Regions from separate parts of the Anaerobacillus sp. ABA4_114 genome, predicted to be linked through region 1. Evidence: riboswitches for the same ligand, from Rfam matches in the RefSeq annotation. Region 1 holds a riboswitch; each other region holds the start of a gene.
What was found. A riboswitch is a leader RNA that binds a small molecule or an ion and turns the genes downstream of it on or off. The one in region 1 is predicted to bind S-adenosylmethionine.
Positions count from the first base shown of each region.

Region 2: it holds a riboswitch for S-adenosylmethionine, as region 1 does, so the genes downstream of both, ACXAEY_RS04295 (methionine ABC transporter ATP-binding protein) here and ACXAEY_RS20335 (acyl-CoA dehydrogenase family protein) in region 1, are expected to answer to the same signal.
Region 3: it holds a riboswitch for S-adenosylmethionine, as region 1 does, so the genes downstream of both, metX (homoserine O-acetyltransferase MetX) here and ACXAEY_RS20335 (acyl-CoA dehydrogenase family protein) in region 1, are expected to answer to the same signal.

Region 1 covers NZ_JBSWUM010000001.1:3,929,488-3,934,754, reverse strand. The annotation lists gene ACXAEY_RS20345 (M23 family metallopeptidase) at 1-706, shown strand, start outside; gene ssuE (NADPH-dependent FMN reductase) at 782-1,309, opposite strand; gene ACXAEY_RS20335 (acyl-CoA dehydrogenase family protein) at 1,358-2,500, opposite strand; SAM riboswitch class I at 2,585-2,690, opposite strand; SAM riboswitch class I at 2,837-2,938, shown strand; gene ACXAEY_RS20330 (LLM class flavin-dependent oxidoreductase) at 3,021-4,409, shown strand; gene ACXAEY_RS20325 (methionine ABC transporter ATP-binding protein) at 4,406-5,267, shown strand, end outside.
Region 2 covers NZ_JBSWUM010000001.1:878,882-884,148, forward strand. The annotation lists gene leuC (3-isopropylmalate dehydratase large subunit) at 1-1,303, shown strand, start outside; gene leuD (3-isopropylmalate dehydratase small subunit) at 1,316-1,897, shown strand; SAM riboswitch class I at 2,138-2,247, shown strand; gene ACXAEY_RS04295 (methionine ABC transporter ATP-binding protein) at 2,364-3,386, shown strand; gene ACXAEY_RS04300 (methionine ABC transporter permease) at 3,379-4,047, shown strand; gene ACXAEY_RS04305 (MetQ/NlpA family ABC transporter substrate-binding protein) at 4,071-4,913, shown strand; gene ACXAEY_RS04310 (L-lactate dehydrogenase) at 4,955-5,267, opposite strand, start outside.
Region 3 covers NZ_JBSWUM010000001.1:856,831-862,097, reverse strand. The annotation lists gene ACXAEY_RS04220 (O-acetylhomoserine aminocarboxypropyltransferase/cysteine synthase family protein) at 1-6, opposite strand, end outside; gene metX (homoserine O-acetyltransferase MetX) at 10-1,083, opposite strand; SAM riboswitch class I at 1,165-1,274, opposite strand; gene ACXAEY_RS04210 (TlpA family protein disulfide reductase) at 1,440-1,859, shown strand; gene ACXAEY_RS04205 (anti-sigma factor domain-containing protein) at 1,979-3,190, opposite strand; gene sigI (RNA polymerase sigma-I factor) at 3,211-3,966, opposite strand; gene ACXAEY_RS04195 (thioredoxin family protein) at 4,307-4,624, opposite strand; gene ACXAEY_RS04190 (toprim domain-containing protein) at 4,695-5,024, opposite strand; gene ACXAEY_RS04185 (TraR/DksA C4-type zinc finger protein) at 5,126-5,267, opposite strand, start outside.

The DNA.
Region 1 (5,267 bases):
GAATTCGACTGGTCAGCATTTGCATTTTGAAATTCATGAAGGAACTTGGAACGGATCTAGAACAAATGCGAAAGATCCGCGTGATTACCTTGGCGTTTCTTTCGAATACAAATATGATGTCGTTCATACTTCTCAAGGAGTGCTTAAGAGCTTTGTGAATAAAACAGATGCGATTAATTACGCTGAGAAATGGAAGAATACAGTAGTGGTAAACAGTGATACGGATGAAGAAGTATGGCGCTTTGAAGGGTTAAATCCGAAGTATAAAGTCTATCATTCACAAAAGAATGTTTTGGAAGTGTTTGCTGTTAAGAGTGTAGCAATCGACTATGCAGAAAAATGGAAGAACACAGTTGTTGTTGATAATGATGGGGTACAACATTGGTCATTTCCAGATTTAGATTCAAATCGTTACAAGGTTTATCATAACTCAATGGGTGTACTCGAGGAATTTGCAATTTTAAATGCAGCTATCGATTATGCTGAACGCTGGGCGAATACCAGTATTGTAGATGATTCTACTACTTATGATAACGAAGTATGGAACTTTGAACACGGGGCGCCTCGTTATGATGTTATTCATTCTAGTAAAGGACATTTAGAAAATTTCTGGGGTAAACAAGCAGCAATTGAGAGTGCAAAAAAATGGGCTAATACCAAAGTTGTTGAGAGAAGTACAGGAAATGTCGTTTACCAATCTGAATAGTTAAACGTTAATAGCTAGATTGAAAAAGCCCTGCTCAGAGAGAGGGCTTTTTCAATATTTGAGGCTTCTTACCTATTATGCCAACTCCTCCACCAACGTCTCCAAATTCCCCTTCAACCGCTCCTTCGCCTCTTCATCCAAAATAAACTCATTCCCCTCACCACGCTGAACATGCTGGTCGATCACATACGCACCGCTAAGGAGATTCGTCGCTCCAAGAGAAGAGAGTACAGGCTTAAGCGCATAATCGATCGCAAGGAGATGCCCGAACGATCCACCGATCATCAATGGAAGAACGGCTTTTCCTTTCAATCCTTTTTGAGGAAGAAGATCGAGGTACGTCTTCAATATCCCTGTATAAGCAGCTTTATAAACAGGCGATAAAATAATAACGGCATCTGCTTTTTCTACTTTTTCATTCGCTTCCAAAATCGCAGCGCTGCTAAAGTTAGCGGTAATTAAATCGGTAGCGGGTAAGTCGATTACATTGATTGATTCATAGGAGATCGACTGCTCCTTTAAATAACTTTCTGCATAGTCCTTGATTCCTTTTAGTCTCGATTGAAGGGAGTTTCCTCCGTAAATAAGTACAACATTGCTCATTGTTTTCACTCTCCTAAACTAGTGTCATCACAATTTTCTTACACATACTCAGTCAGCAAACACGCTTTTCGCAAGACTATACACGATTGCATCGTCTGTCGGCGGGTTATGAAGCCCTGCTCGTACGTTTCGGAAATGGCGCTGTAATGGGTTGCTGGCAGACAGGCTTCTAGCACCGACCACGCGCATCGCTAAATCTACGACTCGGTTCGCACTATTTGTTACGATATGCTTCACTGCTGCTAAGTCCGCTCCCATATGCGGACGCTCTTCAGGGTTTTCACTCCATCTCTTTGCGACAGCATAAAGAACTTCTCGCGCGTTGAATAGCTCTAACTGCATCTCGCCGATCTTTCTCCTTACTTCTGGCACGTCTTTGATCGGACCAGGAAGTGTTGAAGGGGAGAAGGAGGAGGCGAATTCGACCGTGTAGTCCATGGCTGAAGAGGCGATGCCAAGGTAAACGGCTGGAATCTGCAGGTACCATCCTTTCGGAGAGGCTTTGTGGTTCTCCTCAATTACCAATAGATCCTCAGGTTTAACGTGGACGTTATGTAGCACGAGATCATCACTCTTTGTCCCTTTCATGGAGATACTGTCCCACGTTTCCTCAATTTGTACGCCTTCAAGCTTATGATCAATCAGGACAAACCCTTTCTTACCGGTTTGATCAACGTCAGCTGTGACGATGGAGTAATCAAGCGCCACGGCCATCGACGTAAAGGATTTTCGTCCATTGATGATCCAGCCCTCCGGCGTTTTTGTAGCAGTCGTTTGAGGAATCCCGCCGCGTGAAGGGCTGCCGGTTGCTTTTTCAGTTTGCGCAAGGTTGAGTAGTGCTTTTTCGTTTACGATCAAGTGGCACACTTTTTCGAAAACCGCTTCATCCCAGGCTCGCGATTCAGCGATTTCTAAGATGACTCCAAGCTGCCAGCCGAGGGACAGTGCCGTCGGACCATCACCTGATGCGAGCTGTTCTTGAACTTTCAAGAACTCGTACAAGTTAAGACCGGAGCCTCCATATTCTTTTGGTACAGTGAGTGATAAAAAGTTCCTCGCCTTTAAATCTTCGAAGTTCTCGTAAGGAAACCTTTCTTCTTCATCATATTTTGCAGATCTACTTTTAAAAAGTTCAACGAGTTCAGTGAGTTCTTCCTTCAAATCAGGCTGCTTTTCAGTTGCAAATGGCATCGGTATCCTCCTTTTTCTCTATACAAAAAAAGTCTACTTTCAGCTGAAAGTAGACTTAGGCTCATTAACATTCGAACCATACAAGCTTCATCTTTCAGACAAAAAGTCTGCTGGAATGAGCACCTTGCTTAAGATAAGCGGTTGCTGCAGGATCGTTGGACCAGATTCCTCCCCTGACTCTAGATAAATGCATGCGGTAGTGCGTTAAAGAATAGAATACGGACAAATAAACGCAATGTCAACAAGTAATTAGAAAAGAAATAATTTTTTGATTTTTTTGTTGACAGGGAATCGATCGGTGCTGTATATTCATCGTTAAATTCAATAAAACAAACTTTCTTATCAAGAGAGGTGGAGGGACTGGCCCTTTGAAGCCTCGGCAACAGACTCGGTTGAGTACTGTGCCAATTCCAGCAAGCGATGCTTGAAGGATAAGAAAAGACAGTTGCTTTTTCACGGCCTCTTCTTTTCTTATGAAGAGGCCTTTTTATGTTTCAAAAAAGAGTGGAGGTTCAAAGAGATGAGTAAACAAATCATTTTGAATGCGTTCGACATGAACAGTTCGATGCACAATTCACATGGGCTATGGAAGCATCCAGAAAGTCAGCGTCATCAGAGATACAAAGACTTAGACTACTGGATCGACCTTGCTAAGACATTAGAGAAAGGGAAGTTCGATGCGGTCTTCTTTGCAGATGTTCTTGGTGTTTATGATGTGTACCAAAAGAGTAAGGATCCTTCAATCCGTGATGGATTGCAAGTGCCAATCAATGATCCCGCACTTCTTGTCCCTGCGATGGCGAGTGTGACCGAGCACCTTTCCTTCGCTGTTACGGTCAGCACGACGTACGAAGCACCTTTTGGAAATGCGCGCAGATTTTCGACGCTCGATCATCTAACAAAAGGGCGAGTTGCCTGGAACGTCGTTACCTCTTATTTACCGAATGCGGCACGCAACTTCGGACTTGAGAAGATGATTCGTCATGATGAGCGTTATGATATCGCTCATGAGTATATGGACGTGTCCTACAAATTGTGGGAAAGCAGCTGGGAGGATGGTGCTGTGGTTGAAGATCGAGTAGCTGATACGCTTGTTGAGCCCGACAAAGTTCATGAAATCAATCATGAAGGTCACTATTTCAGTGTTGAAGGACCGCATCTTAGTGAACCGTCTCCACAGCGAACGCCTGTGATCTATCAAGCTGGGACATCAGAGAAAGGGCGAGAATTCGCATCAAAGCATGCGGAGTGCGTGTTTGTCGGAGGACCGACTCCTGAGCGAATCCACTACTATGCCGATGATATTCGTGAGCGTGCCGTCAAGCATGGAAGAAATCCGGATCACGTGAAAATTTTCTCGTTTTTAAGTGTGATCGTAGGTGAAACGACAGAGGAAGCGGAGGCGAAGTTTGAGGCGTACAACAAGCTATGGAGTGCTGATGCAGCAAAGGCTCAATACGGTGCGAGTGGCTATGATGTAGCAGAGTTTGAAGAGATGGACCTTGATGAGCCGTTTGAATATAAGAAATCAACAGAAGGTGGACAGTATAAAGCGGCAACGTTGACGAAGGATGCGCCGAAAAAGCTGACGGTAAGAGAGGTGTTGAATCGCTTTGAATCGATCGACCGCAACAGCGTGATCGTTGGTAACCCTTCTGATGTAGCGGATGCGATTCAATTTCAATTCGAAGCTTCAGGAGTAGACGGATTTAATTTGAACCACCTCGTAACGCCTGGAGACTTGGAAGCTTTCGTAGAATTAGTCGTACCAGAACTACAGAAGCGTGGTCTTTATAAAAAGGATTATCAAGAAGGTACGCTGCGTGAAAAGCTCTTCAACAAAGACGCAAGACTGCCAGACGACCATCCAGGAAAAAACTATGCTTATCGTAAGGAAGTCGTGCAATGATCGAACTAAGAGAGATTACGAAAGAGTATGGAAAGAAGGACAAGATCGTTGCTGTCGATAACGTTTCTCTTCGTGTAGAAAAGGGAGAGATCTACGGAATCGTTGGGTATAGCGGAGCGGGTAAAAGTACGCTCTTACGGTTTATTAATGCTTTGGAAAGGCCAACGACAGGGTCCGTTCACGTTGACGGAATCGACTTGCTATCGCTATCGAATAAAGAGCTTCGAAAAGCAAGGCAATCGATCGGAATGATTTTTCAAGGATTCTATTTGGTTGCTTCAAAAACAGTCTATGAGAACGTCGCATTTGCCCTTCTCGCTGCCGGAGTTAGTAAAAAGCAGATCGGTGAAAAGGTCGATCATTTATTGAGCGTAGTCGACCTTTCTGATCAGAAGGGGAAATACCCGTCACAGTTGAGCGGTGGTCAGAAGCAAAGGGTGAGTATCGCGCGGGCTTTAGCAAATGATCCGAAGGTGTTGCTGTGTGACGAGGCGACGTCAGCGCTAGATCCTAACACGACAAAATCCATTCTTTCATTGCTGAAAGACATCAATCAAAAACTTGGGATTACGATCGTCATTATCACGCATGAAATGGAAGTGGTGAAGGAGATCTGTCATCGCTGTGCGGTCATGCGTGAGGGAAGAGTCGTGGAGTCGGGCACGACGTTCGATATTTTTTCAAATCCGAAAGATGCATTAACAAAAACGTTCATTCAGAACGTACTAGAGTTCCATCTTCCTGATTCGTTGATCGAACATGTACAAGGGAAGCTAGTGAAGCTCATGTTTCTCCGCGATCTAGCAACGGATTCGGTCGTTTCCGATATGCTGCAGAGGTTTAATGTGAAAGGCAACA
Region 2 (5,267 bases), 3.1 Mb from region 1:
ATCTCCGCAGGCTTTTGAAGGCTTGCGTATGAATCAGCGGAAGGTCAGACGTCCTGATCTGACCTTCGCTACTATGGATCATAATGTTCCAACGATTGCGCGGCATATCATTAATGATCCTGTTTCAAAGGTACAGATGGAGAAGCTAGAAGAAAATTGTAAGGAATTTGGGGTCGAAATTGCCGATATTAACCATCCAGACCAAGGTATCGTCCATGTGATTGGCCCAGAACTAGGGTTGACTCAACCAGGCAAAACAATCGTTTGCGGTGATAGTCATACCTCGACACACGGTGCTTTTGGAGCACTTGCATTCGGGATCGGAACGAGTGAAGTCGAACATGTTCTTTCAACTCAAACTCTTTGGCAATCCTCTCCAAAAACAATTGAAGTTCGAGTGAATGGTCAGCCGGGCGCAGGTGTAACGGCGAAGGATATCATTCTTGCAATCATAGCGAAGTTTGGAGTGAATGCAGGAACAGGGGCTATTCTTGAATATACAGGTGAAGCGATTAGAAAGATGTCGATGGAAGAGCGAATGACAATCTGTAACATGTCGATAGAAGCCGGTGCTAAAGCAGGATTAATCAGTCCTGATGAGGTAACGTTTGACTACCTAAAGGGAAAAAGGCATGTTCCACAAGGAGAGGAATTCCAAGCAGCGATATCAGAATGGAGAAACCTTGCTACTGATGAAGGAGCAACGTATGACGACGTTTTAGAGATCCATGCTGATGAGATAGAACCTCAGGTTACGTGGGGTACGAATCCTTCTATGGGATCATCCGTCTACGGTAGAGTGCCTTTTCCAGAGGACTATGAAGATCCGGCTGATCAAAAAGCAATCGCACAGGCCTTAACGTATATGGGGTTAACAGCTGGGATGGCAATTCAGGATATCGACATCCAACATGTCTTTATCGGATCTTGTACAAATTCAAGGATTAGTGATCTTAGAGCCGCAGCAAATATTGTTCGTGGAAGGAAAGTACACCGCAATGTTCGAGCGCTAGTCGTGCCGGGTTCTAAATCTGTCAAAGAAACAGCGGAAGCAGAAGGACTAGATCAAGTGTTTATTGATGCTGGCTTTGAGTGGAGAGAAGCAGGATGCAGTATGTGTCTTGCGATGAATGACGATATCGTTCCACCAGGAGAGCGATGCGCTTCTACATCAAACCGGAACTTTGAGGGACGGCAAGGAAATGGTTCTAGAACGCATCTAGTCAGTCCTGCCATGGCAGCCGCCGCTGCTTTGGAAGGCAAATTTACAGATGCAAGAAAAATGAAGCAGCCTGTCGTGTAAAGGAGTGAAATCATGGAACCTATCAATGAATATACAGGTGTCGTCTATCCTCTTGAAAAGGTGAATGTGGACACTGATCAAATAATACCAAAGCAATTTCTGAAACGGATCGAGCGACAGGGGTTTGGACAGTTTTTGTTCTATCATTGGCGTTTCGATGACGATGGAATCGCACGGTCTGATTTCTCTTTAAATGAAGAGCAATACAGGTCGGCTTCAATCCTAGTAGCGGGTAAAAACTTCGGCTGCGGTTCATCGAGAGAACATGCTCCATGGGCCCTATTAGACTACGGATTTAGAGTGATCATCGCACCAAGCTTCGCAGATATCTTTTACAACAACTGTGTGAAAAACGGTATCCTTCCAATCGCTCTTCCTCAAGAAACCGTTGCTGAATTATTTACAAAGGCAAGCGAAGGTTATTCACTCACTGTTCAACTCGAAAACCAATCTATTAGTGATAATGATGGGCTGCACGTATCGTTTGAAATCGATCCCTATTGGAAGGAAATGTTGTTGAACGGGTGGGACGAAGTATCTAGAACCCTCTCTCTTGAGGATAAAATCGAGCAGTATGAAAATCAAAGAGCGTAAATAAGAGAGCATGTTTGATCCGTATAGAGATACAACTGAATCATTGGCGCGAGCGCTGTATGGATTGCAGCGCTTTTACGCTGTCAGAAAAGAGGGCTGACTTTAGAGGAGTAGTTGAAACTCTGACAGCTGGTTTTATTTAAAAATTCGGACTTTTTACTCATCGATTGACACACTAAAAGTCCCATGCTAGAATTCGATTTAGTACTTAACTAGAGTAACGTGTTAATAACTAAATATCTCTTATTCAGAGAGGTGGAGGGACTGGCCCTATGAAGCCCGGCAACCGTCAAACAGCGTGTTTGAGAAGGTGCCAATTCCTGCAAAGCAGATGCTTTGAGAAATGAGAGAAAGACATCGATTTCAAGTGCCTTTCTGCTCATAGCGGAAAGGCATTTTTTATTTCAAAAGGTTTTAAAATCAACCTATTGTGATGGGATATCGTAAGGTAAAAGGAAGTGTGCAAATGATTGAGTTAAAAGGTATAAAGAAGACGTTCTTTGCAGCCTCTGGACCAGTAGAAGCGGTGAAGAATACTGATCTTACAATTGAAAAAGGCGAAATTTTCGGAGTTATCGGATATAGTGGCGCTGGAAAGAGTACACTTATCCGCATGTTAAATCTACTTGAGCGACCAACTGAAGGCAGCGTAACAGTAGATGACAAAGCATTATCTAAGTTGAATAACAAGGAACTTCGTCTAGCAAGACAAGAAATCGGAATGATTTTTCAGCATTTTAATATTCTCTGGTCACGCACTGTAAAAGAAAATATTGCGTTCCCGCTTGAAATATCGGGCGTGCCGAAAGAGAAAAGAAAAGCTCGAGTGGACGAGTTGATCAACCTCGTTGGGTTATCCGGGAGAGAAGATGCGTACCCATCTCAACTAAGTGGTGGTCAAAAGCAGCGAGTTGGGATTGCGCGGGCACTTGCTAATAACCCTAAAGTGTTACTCTGTGACGAAGCGACATCGGCCCTGGATCCGAAGACCACAGATAGTATTCTCGACCTATTAAAGAAAATTAATAAAGAGCTAGGACTAACGATCGTGTTGATCACTCATGAAATGCACGTGATCAGAAAGATTTGTCATCGTGTTGCGGTCATGGAAGGTGGCAGTGTTGTTGAAGAAGGTCCAGTACTTGATATTTTCCATCATCCCAAGCAGCCGATCACCCGTGATTTTGTAAACCAACTGAGTGAGCCAGAGGAAATGAAAGAATCGATTTCACATCTTACTGAAGGTGCAGAAGGGACACTCGTACAATTTACTTTTGTAAAAGGAGCTACGGGGTCACCTCTCGTAACGAAGTTAATCAGAGAGTTTCAGATCGAAGTGAACATCATTCAAGGGAAGGTCACCCATACGCAGGATGGTCCTTATGGTAAGCTATCGGTCTTACTAAAAGGTGAACAATCTTCTATCGACAAAGCACTGAGCTATGCACGTGAGCAGAAAGTAGAAGTGGAGGTGATTCCAAATGCTTAGTTCACTATTTCCTAACGTGCGTTGGGAGGATATGTGGGAAGCGGCATTACAAACGATCTACATGACCGCGATCTCTGTGTTCGCAACGTTTATACTCGGCATTGGACTCGGCCTGCTGCTTTTCTTAACTTCAAAGGGAAACGTCTGGGAAAATCGATATATTAACGGTTTTGTTGCAGGGATTGTAAACCTGTTCCGTTCGATTCCATTCATCATATTAATTATTTTGCTTATCCCACTATCTGTATATATTGTTGGTACGATGCTGGGAGCTAATGCTGCATTGCCAGCACTTATTGCAGGGGCTGCCCCATTTTACGCACGAATGGTCGAGATCGCTCTAAGAGAAGTAGACAGGGGAGTGATCGAAGCATCCCAAGCGATGGGGGCTACGAATGGCCAGATTATTTTTAAAGTACTGCTTCCTGAAGCGATGCCAGCATTGATTTCAGGAATAACAGTAACTGCGATCGCTCTAGTGAGCTATACAGCGATGGCAGGTGTCGTTGGGGCTGGAGGATTAGGAGATCTTGCATATCTAGATGGTTTCCAACGAAATAATCCCGACGTGACGCTTGTCGCAACTGTATTAATTCTCGCTATTGTAGCAGTTCTTCAGGTTATCGGAGATGTTACAACGCGAGCTATGGATAAAAGATAAGATAAAAAAAGGAGAGAGAAACCATGAAAAAACTATTACTACTTTTGTCAGTTGTTGCTCTTGCAGCTCTAGCGGCTTGTGGAGCAAATAACGGTGGAAACAGTGAAGGCTCAGGATCAGAAAGTGAAGAAACGAAACTAGTTGTTGGTGCATCAAACGTTCCACACGCTGAAATCCTAGAAAAAGCACAGCCGCTTCTTGAGGAAGAAGGAATTACTCTTGAAATCGAGCGCTTCCAGGATTACATTCTTCCGAACAAAACTCTCGCTAATGGTGAGTTAGATGCGAACTACTTCCAAACAGTGCCTTATATGGAGCTACAAATGGAAGAAAACGATAACTATGATTTCGTAAACGCTGGTGGGATTCATATCGAGCCGATCGGTGTCTATTCACAGGAATATGAAAACCTTGATGCACTTCCTAAAGGTGCAGAAATCATCATGAGTAACTCTGTATCAGACCACGGTCGTATGCTTCAATTGCTAGAAGCGAAAGGTTTGATCAAGATTAAAGAAGGTATCGATCCAACAGATGCACAAGTCGAAGATATCGCTGAAAATCCAAAAGACCTTACCTTTAAAACAAACGTAGAAGCTTCCCTTCTTCCTCAGATCTATAAGCAAGGTGAAGGTGATGCTGTTTTAATCAACACGAACTATGCGATCGATGCTGGATTAAATCCACAAGAAGACGCAATAGCACTTGAAGGTTCGGACTCTCCATACGTGAACGTGATCACCGTGAACAAAGGTGATGAAAGTAACGAAGCTGTAAAAACGCTTGTTGAGGTTCTACGCTCAGAAGAAATTCAAACCTTCATTAAAGAAGAATATGATGGAGCAGTCGTACCAGTAAATGAATAAAGCAAAAAAGGTTCTCCTTTGTGGAGAACCTTTTTTTAGTGCTATTTATAAAGAAGGACCGGTTTCATAGCGTCAGTAAGCGTTTTTGCAGAGTGTTGAAGCTGTTCAGTTTCCTGAGGAGTGAGATCAAGTTCAATGACTTCTCGAATACCATTTCTATTGACGATTGCAGGTACGCCAATATAGAGATCTTCTAAACCGTATTCACCTTCTAATAGAGTGGATATAGTAAGAATAGAATTTTCGTTACGCAAGATGGCTTTGGTTAATCGAAGTAATCCCATCGCAATACCGAAATGTGTCGCACCTTTACGATTGATGATGTGGTAGGCTGCATCACGCACATCTGCAAAC
Region 3 (5,267 bases), 3.1 Mb from region 1:
TGCCATCTCTTATCCACTCCTTTGTATTTTTGACGGTTCTTGTAATTGTTCTTTAATCAATTGCCCCCATCTATCAAATTCAACGAGGAATCCATCATGACCATACTTTGTATCAACGATCGTAAAACGCGCCTTAAGCGAAAATAAAGCTTCAAGATCTTTAGGAGGGTAAATTAAATCACCTTTAAAACTAATTGCTAAAACATTTGCCTTCACTTCTTCAATCGGTGCGTCCCTTCCCCTGGTAATATCATGGTTATCCATTGCTTTTAATAAGTACAAATAGCTATTGGCATCAAACCGACCAACTAGCTTTTTACCCTGGTAATGAAGGTAAGATTCGACGTCGTAAAGAGCCTCTTCATGGTGATCTTCAGGTTTTGCAATGACCCTTCTTCCAAATTTCTTCTGAAACATCTCATCTGTTCGGTATGAAATCATTCCGATCATACGTGCTGTTGCTAACCCCGATGCGGGAGGATGCGATTGATCATAATACCCTCCCTTCCATTCAGGGTCAGTCGTTATGGCATGTCTTGAGATGGCATTATATGCAATTCCGTAAGCACTCAAAGATGGTGTCACAGCTAATGGAACAAGATGCTCCATCGCATCAGGGTAGAGAATTCCCCACTCAAGCACCTGCATGCCTCCAAGCGACCCACCGATCACGGCATGAAGTCGATCGATACCGAGTGCTTCAAGTGCTCGCTTTTGAGAATGAACCATATCCCTCACACTTATGAATGGAAAATCCGCCTGATACGGTTGGTTTGTAAACGGATTACGAGATAATGGTCCGGTCGAACCATTACAACCGCCTAATACGTTGAATGTGATTACTTGAAATTCAGAGGTATCTACATACTTACCGTGACCAATCAGACCTTCCCACCAACCATCTTGTTTCCTTCCAACCGTATACTGATTGCCCGTTAGTGCATGACAGACTAGAATGACTGGTGCTTCCTTCGGTCCTACTCGTTCATATGCAAGTTCAACCTCGTCAAGTTCTTTTCCTGATTCGAGAACGAACGAGCCAATGGATATCCGTTGGTCCTCGTATACCGTCTCTCTTCTCAACTCCGATCACTCCCATCACGCTCATTGAATATAAAAAAGCCTCTCTGAAAGACAGAGAGGCTGGATTATAGAAATCAGCTCCGCTTATCTTCCAGGCATTATACCTGCAGGAATTGGCACCTTTTCAAACCAAATGGTTTGACGGTTGCCGGGCTTCATAGGGCCAGTCCCTCCGCCTCTCTAGATAAGAACGAATATTCAATTACTTTGATTGAGTATTATTTTAGCAAGGCAATGCATTAGTGTCAAACATTTTCTGAAAGTTTATACAAATCCACTCTACGCATCAAATATTTTGATTAGAACCAGAATTTTGATAAGGTTACCATAAATCTATATGCGAAAGGAGACTTTTTGTGAAAGCCCCTACGTTTTCTTTACAAGAGGTCAGAGGTGATCAAAAGTATTCATTAACCGACTATGAAGGGAAGCCGGTTATGCTTACGTTTTGGGCTTCATGGTGTCCTGATTGTATGAAGGACCTACCTATGAAAGAACAATTTTATGAACATGCAGACTTAAACAAACTTGCATTCTTAACAATAAATGTGACTGGACGTGAAAGAACAGAAGAGGCAGGCAAAGATTTTGCTATCAAGAACGATCTGCCTTTTCCAGAATTAAAAGATAATGGTAGAGATACGTACGATAACTATGGGTGCACTGGTGTACCAACGACTGTCCTTCTAGACAGGAACCACGAAGTTGTACAAACATTCGGGGACAGGGCATCTTTCCTGGATATCGTTAAAGTCCTCCCCTCAATCATGCTTTGAATGAAGTTATAACTAAAACAAAGCTAGGGAAATTTCCCTAGCTTTGTTAAAAATAATATAAAATAATGGCGTTAATCTAAGTTATTCGTGGCGAACTGTCAATCTCACTGTTCACTTACTTAATCATCATTGTCTTCTTTTGAGCGATTGTCTTCACGCTCGTCTTCTTCATCTTCTTCGTCTTCTTCGTCCTCATCATCTTCTCTATCTTCTAGATCGTCTTTGTCTTTTCTGTTATCTTTATCTTCTCTGACTTCTTTATCATCATTTTGTTTATCATTTTTTGAGGATCCACTATTTTTCTCGTTGTTGTTCTCATTTTGTTCAGAGTCTTTATCCACACGACCAGAATCGTTATTTCCAGTTGGTTGAGATGAAGACTTTTCGTTCTTATTTGATAGTTGACCGATCGGATCTTTTTCTTCTTTTACCACTGCTTCAGAATTTTGGTTACTCTGTCCTTTTTTATTCTCTGAGCTGTCAACCGTTTTATTTGATTTATCATTAAGCTGAGTAATTTTATTATCTAGCTCGTACCTGTCTTCAATAGGTTCTGTATTACCCTCTGATGCAGTTGCGCGATTTTCGAGCGAATCTAATTTCTTAATAGAAAGGTCGCGGGCATCTTCAAGAGAAATCGTTACTCCACGATCTTGTGCAGCCAGATAAGTTATATACTTTCCAGGAGACACACCCTTCTCAACTGCCATCTTACGGGTATGATGATCCGCATGTAAAATCGTAGTGATTGCAACAGCCTGTTTTGTAAGGACCTCATTGTTTTTCAAACCATTAATCGTTTCTTCAAGCTTACTTTTCACCTTCTGATAACGACTGTTTTCTTCAACATTACTCGCTACGATAAGCAGCTTTCCCTGATCAGTTAAAAAGCCATTCTCTTCAAGTTTAGAAATTAGTACATTTGCAAACTCAGCAAGTGGCATATTTTTTGTATCCTGGTCTAAACTCAGCCCTTCGCCGTCTGAATTCCAAGCCTGATACTGTACTACTTCCAGGTCAGAATTAACACCTACTTCGATACTCGGATTGATATCAAAGCTAACATATGCAGCAACTGCATCATTTTTCGGAACAGGAATCACACTTGCAACGATAACAAACAACATGATGATCGTTGCCATTCCTGCCATCGTAGGCATAGAGGGGATAAAGAAACCTTTTTTATTTTTCTCAGGTTTCTTTGCTAGTTTAATTTCAGAGCCAATTGATAAGTTATGATTTCGTTTAAGAAAAATTGTTGTAAATTCACCTTCGGGTGTCAGGACTACGGCTTTTCTGCCTCGTATCTCCATAATAACCCCGTTTTTCATCCCCTGGCCCCCTCATTCTGTTACTGTATATAAGATTTCAGCGCATTAAAACCTCCTAGATAAATTAATGCAACTGCTATTATATACTTTCGATTACGTTCAATCGTTTTCCGACTGCATGAGACAAGAGACAGCAAATCTTTTATAGGCAGCTGTTTCTTTTCGAGAAGATAGCTTGAAAGAGTAGAATCCTCTGCAATAAGTTTTGCTATCATTTTGGCATTATCCCTCGCATCGATATGCTTCGGGCAATTCTTACTCAATACCTTAAACGTAATACTGAACCTTTGCAGGAGTTGCTCGTATTCTTCAATTTCGTACATTCTAACTTCTCGCTGCTTGTCCATCTCATATACGTCAAGAGCTGCTTTCTGCTCAGCAAAACTATCTTCTAATCTACCTTCTTCATCCACTTCTTCTGGTTCGAGATAGATATACTTATTTTGACGTGCTTCTTTACGGATATAATCGATTACCCTACGACGGATAACCATATCTGCGAATGTAAGGAAACGGCTTCCCTGACCTCTTTGATACTGATCCATCGCTTCATTGAAAGCAGATAATCCGATACTAAATTCGTCCATCATCTGATTAATGTATCGATTGCAGACTTTTGACGTTATTTTCTTAATAAATGGTTGATAATCTTCTAGTAGCTTATTGCGTAGAAACTCATCGCCGTTTTGGATACGATCGATTTTATCTTCTAATGTAACATTGTCATTTTTACTTTTATATTTTCCTATTCTTGTGCTGATTGAAATGGTTGTCATGTCATACACCTCTCATCTTGCAGTCAATTTAAATTGATCGCTTATTAGGTTCCTTCTTAGATGTTTGTTATTTGAATATTAAAAAGAATGCAAAATAAAATTCGCCCCCATACGACAAAATCGAATGGCGACTCTCTATTCATTTATACCACTCAATCAGCTGCAACGAAAATACAATTTAATGACAATGTTACTGTTTCTTTACTGTCTGTTATATTAATTTATCATTATTAATATTGCACAATTTTCAACAAATTTCTACACTGCTAGATGCCTGCTGAGACACGCTTTTTGCTTTGAGAAACTTATGGTGCCTTTGGTCAAAATTCATCAAATAAATTTAACGCTTCTTGTATTTTAGGAGTAAAGTATTAAGGCGGACGACTGATTCAAATGCAAAGATCGTTTCTTTCGCTTGTCCATTCTCAAAAATCGTAAGTGCTGGGACACTTTGAATCGTTAGCTTTTCCGCTAAATCAGGAAAGTAGTTTAAGTTCACTTTATACGTTTGCTCCTTCATTCCATTAGCTTCACTAGCAATGCTCAACATTCTTTCGGCAATTTTGCACGTTGAACAAAAAGGCGTATAAAAAAAGAGCACCGAAAGTGATTCTTGTTGGGCTCTTTCAATCTCAACCTCTTTGTCTAATTCTATCATATCTGTAGACTCCTTCATTTATAAACCGAAGAGGGAACTCCTCCCTCTTCGGGAAATAGCCCTATCGTATTTATACCGTCATCACTTTAAATTTTGCTGCTCGCAAAATACGTTTTAAATAATTTAATGGTGTTTCTGCCACCTCACGATGCAACATCGTAATATACAAATGTTCAGCGTGAGGGATTTCCTGCTTCAATTGTTTTCGAAGCTTTTCCCCTGCATCGTCTGCATCGACGAGCACGTATACATCCTTTTCAACCAGCTCTTCACTTAATTCTTCGAGTCGATCGAAGCTAATCGTACCGTACGTACAGATAATATCCACAGGCTCATCTAAGATTCTAAGAAGCTGATCTCTATCCGTCTTACCTTCTACAATAATCACTTTATCATGCATGGCGCAACTCTCCATTCAAGCTGTCGTCTCTACTGCGTTTACTATAGTATATGGATAAGAAGGCATATCGTTTCACTTTCTATAAAGTAATCTTATTGAATCTAATCGTTAGAACGCTCTTCTTCTAATGACGGAACATTTGTTGAATTTCCGTGTTCTTCTTCTAGATCATCTACAGTTCGTAATCGGTCATCTTCTCTTTCGCTACCTGTAGCAAAAGTAGCTTCAGTATCTGTTCTATTT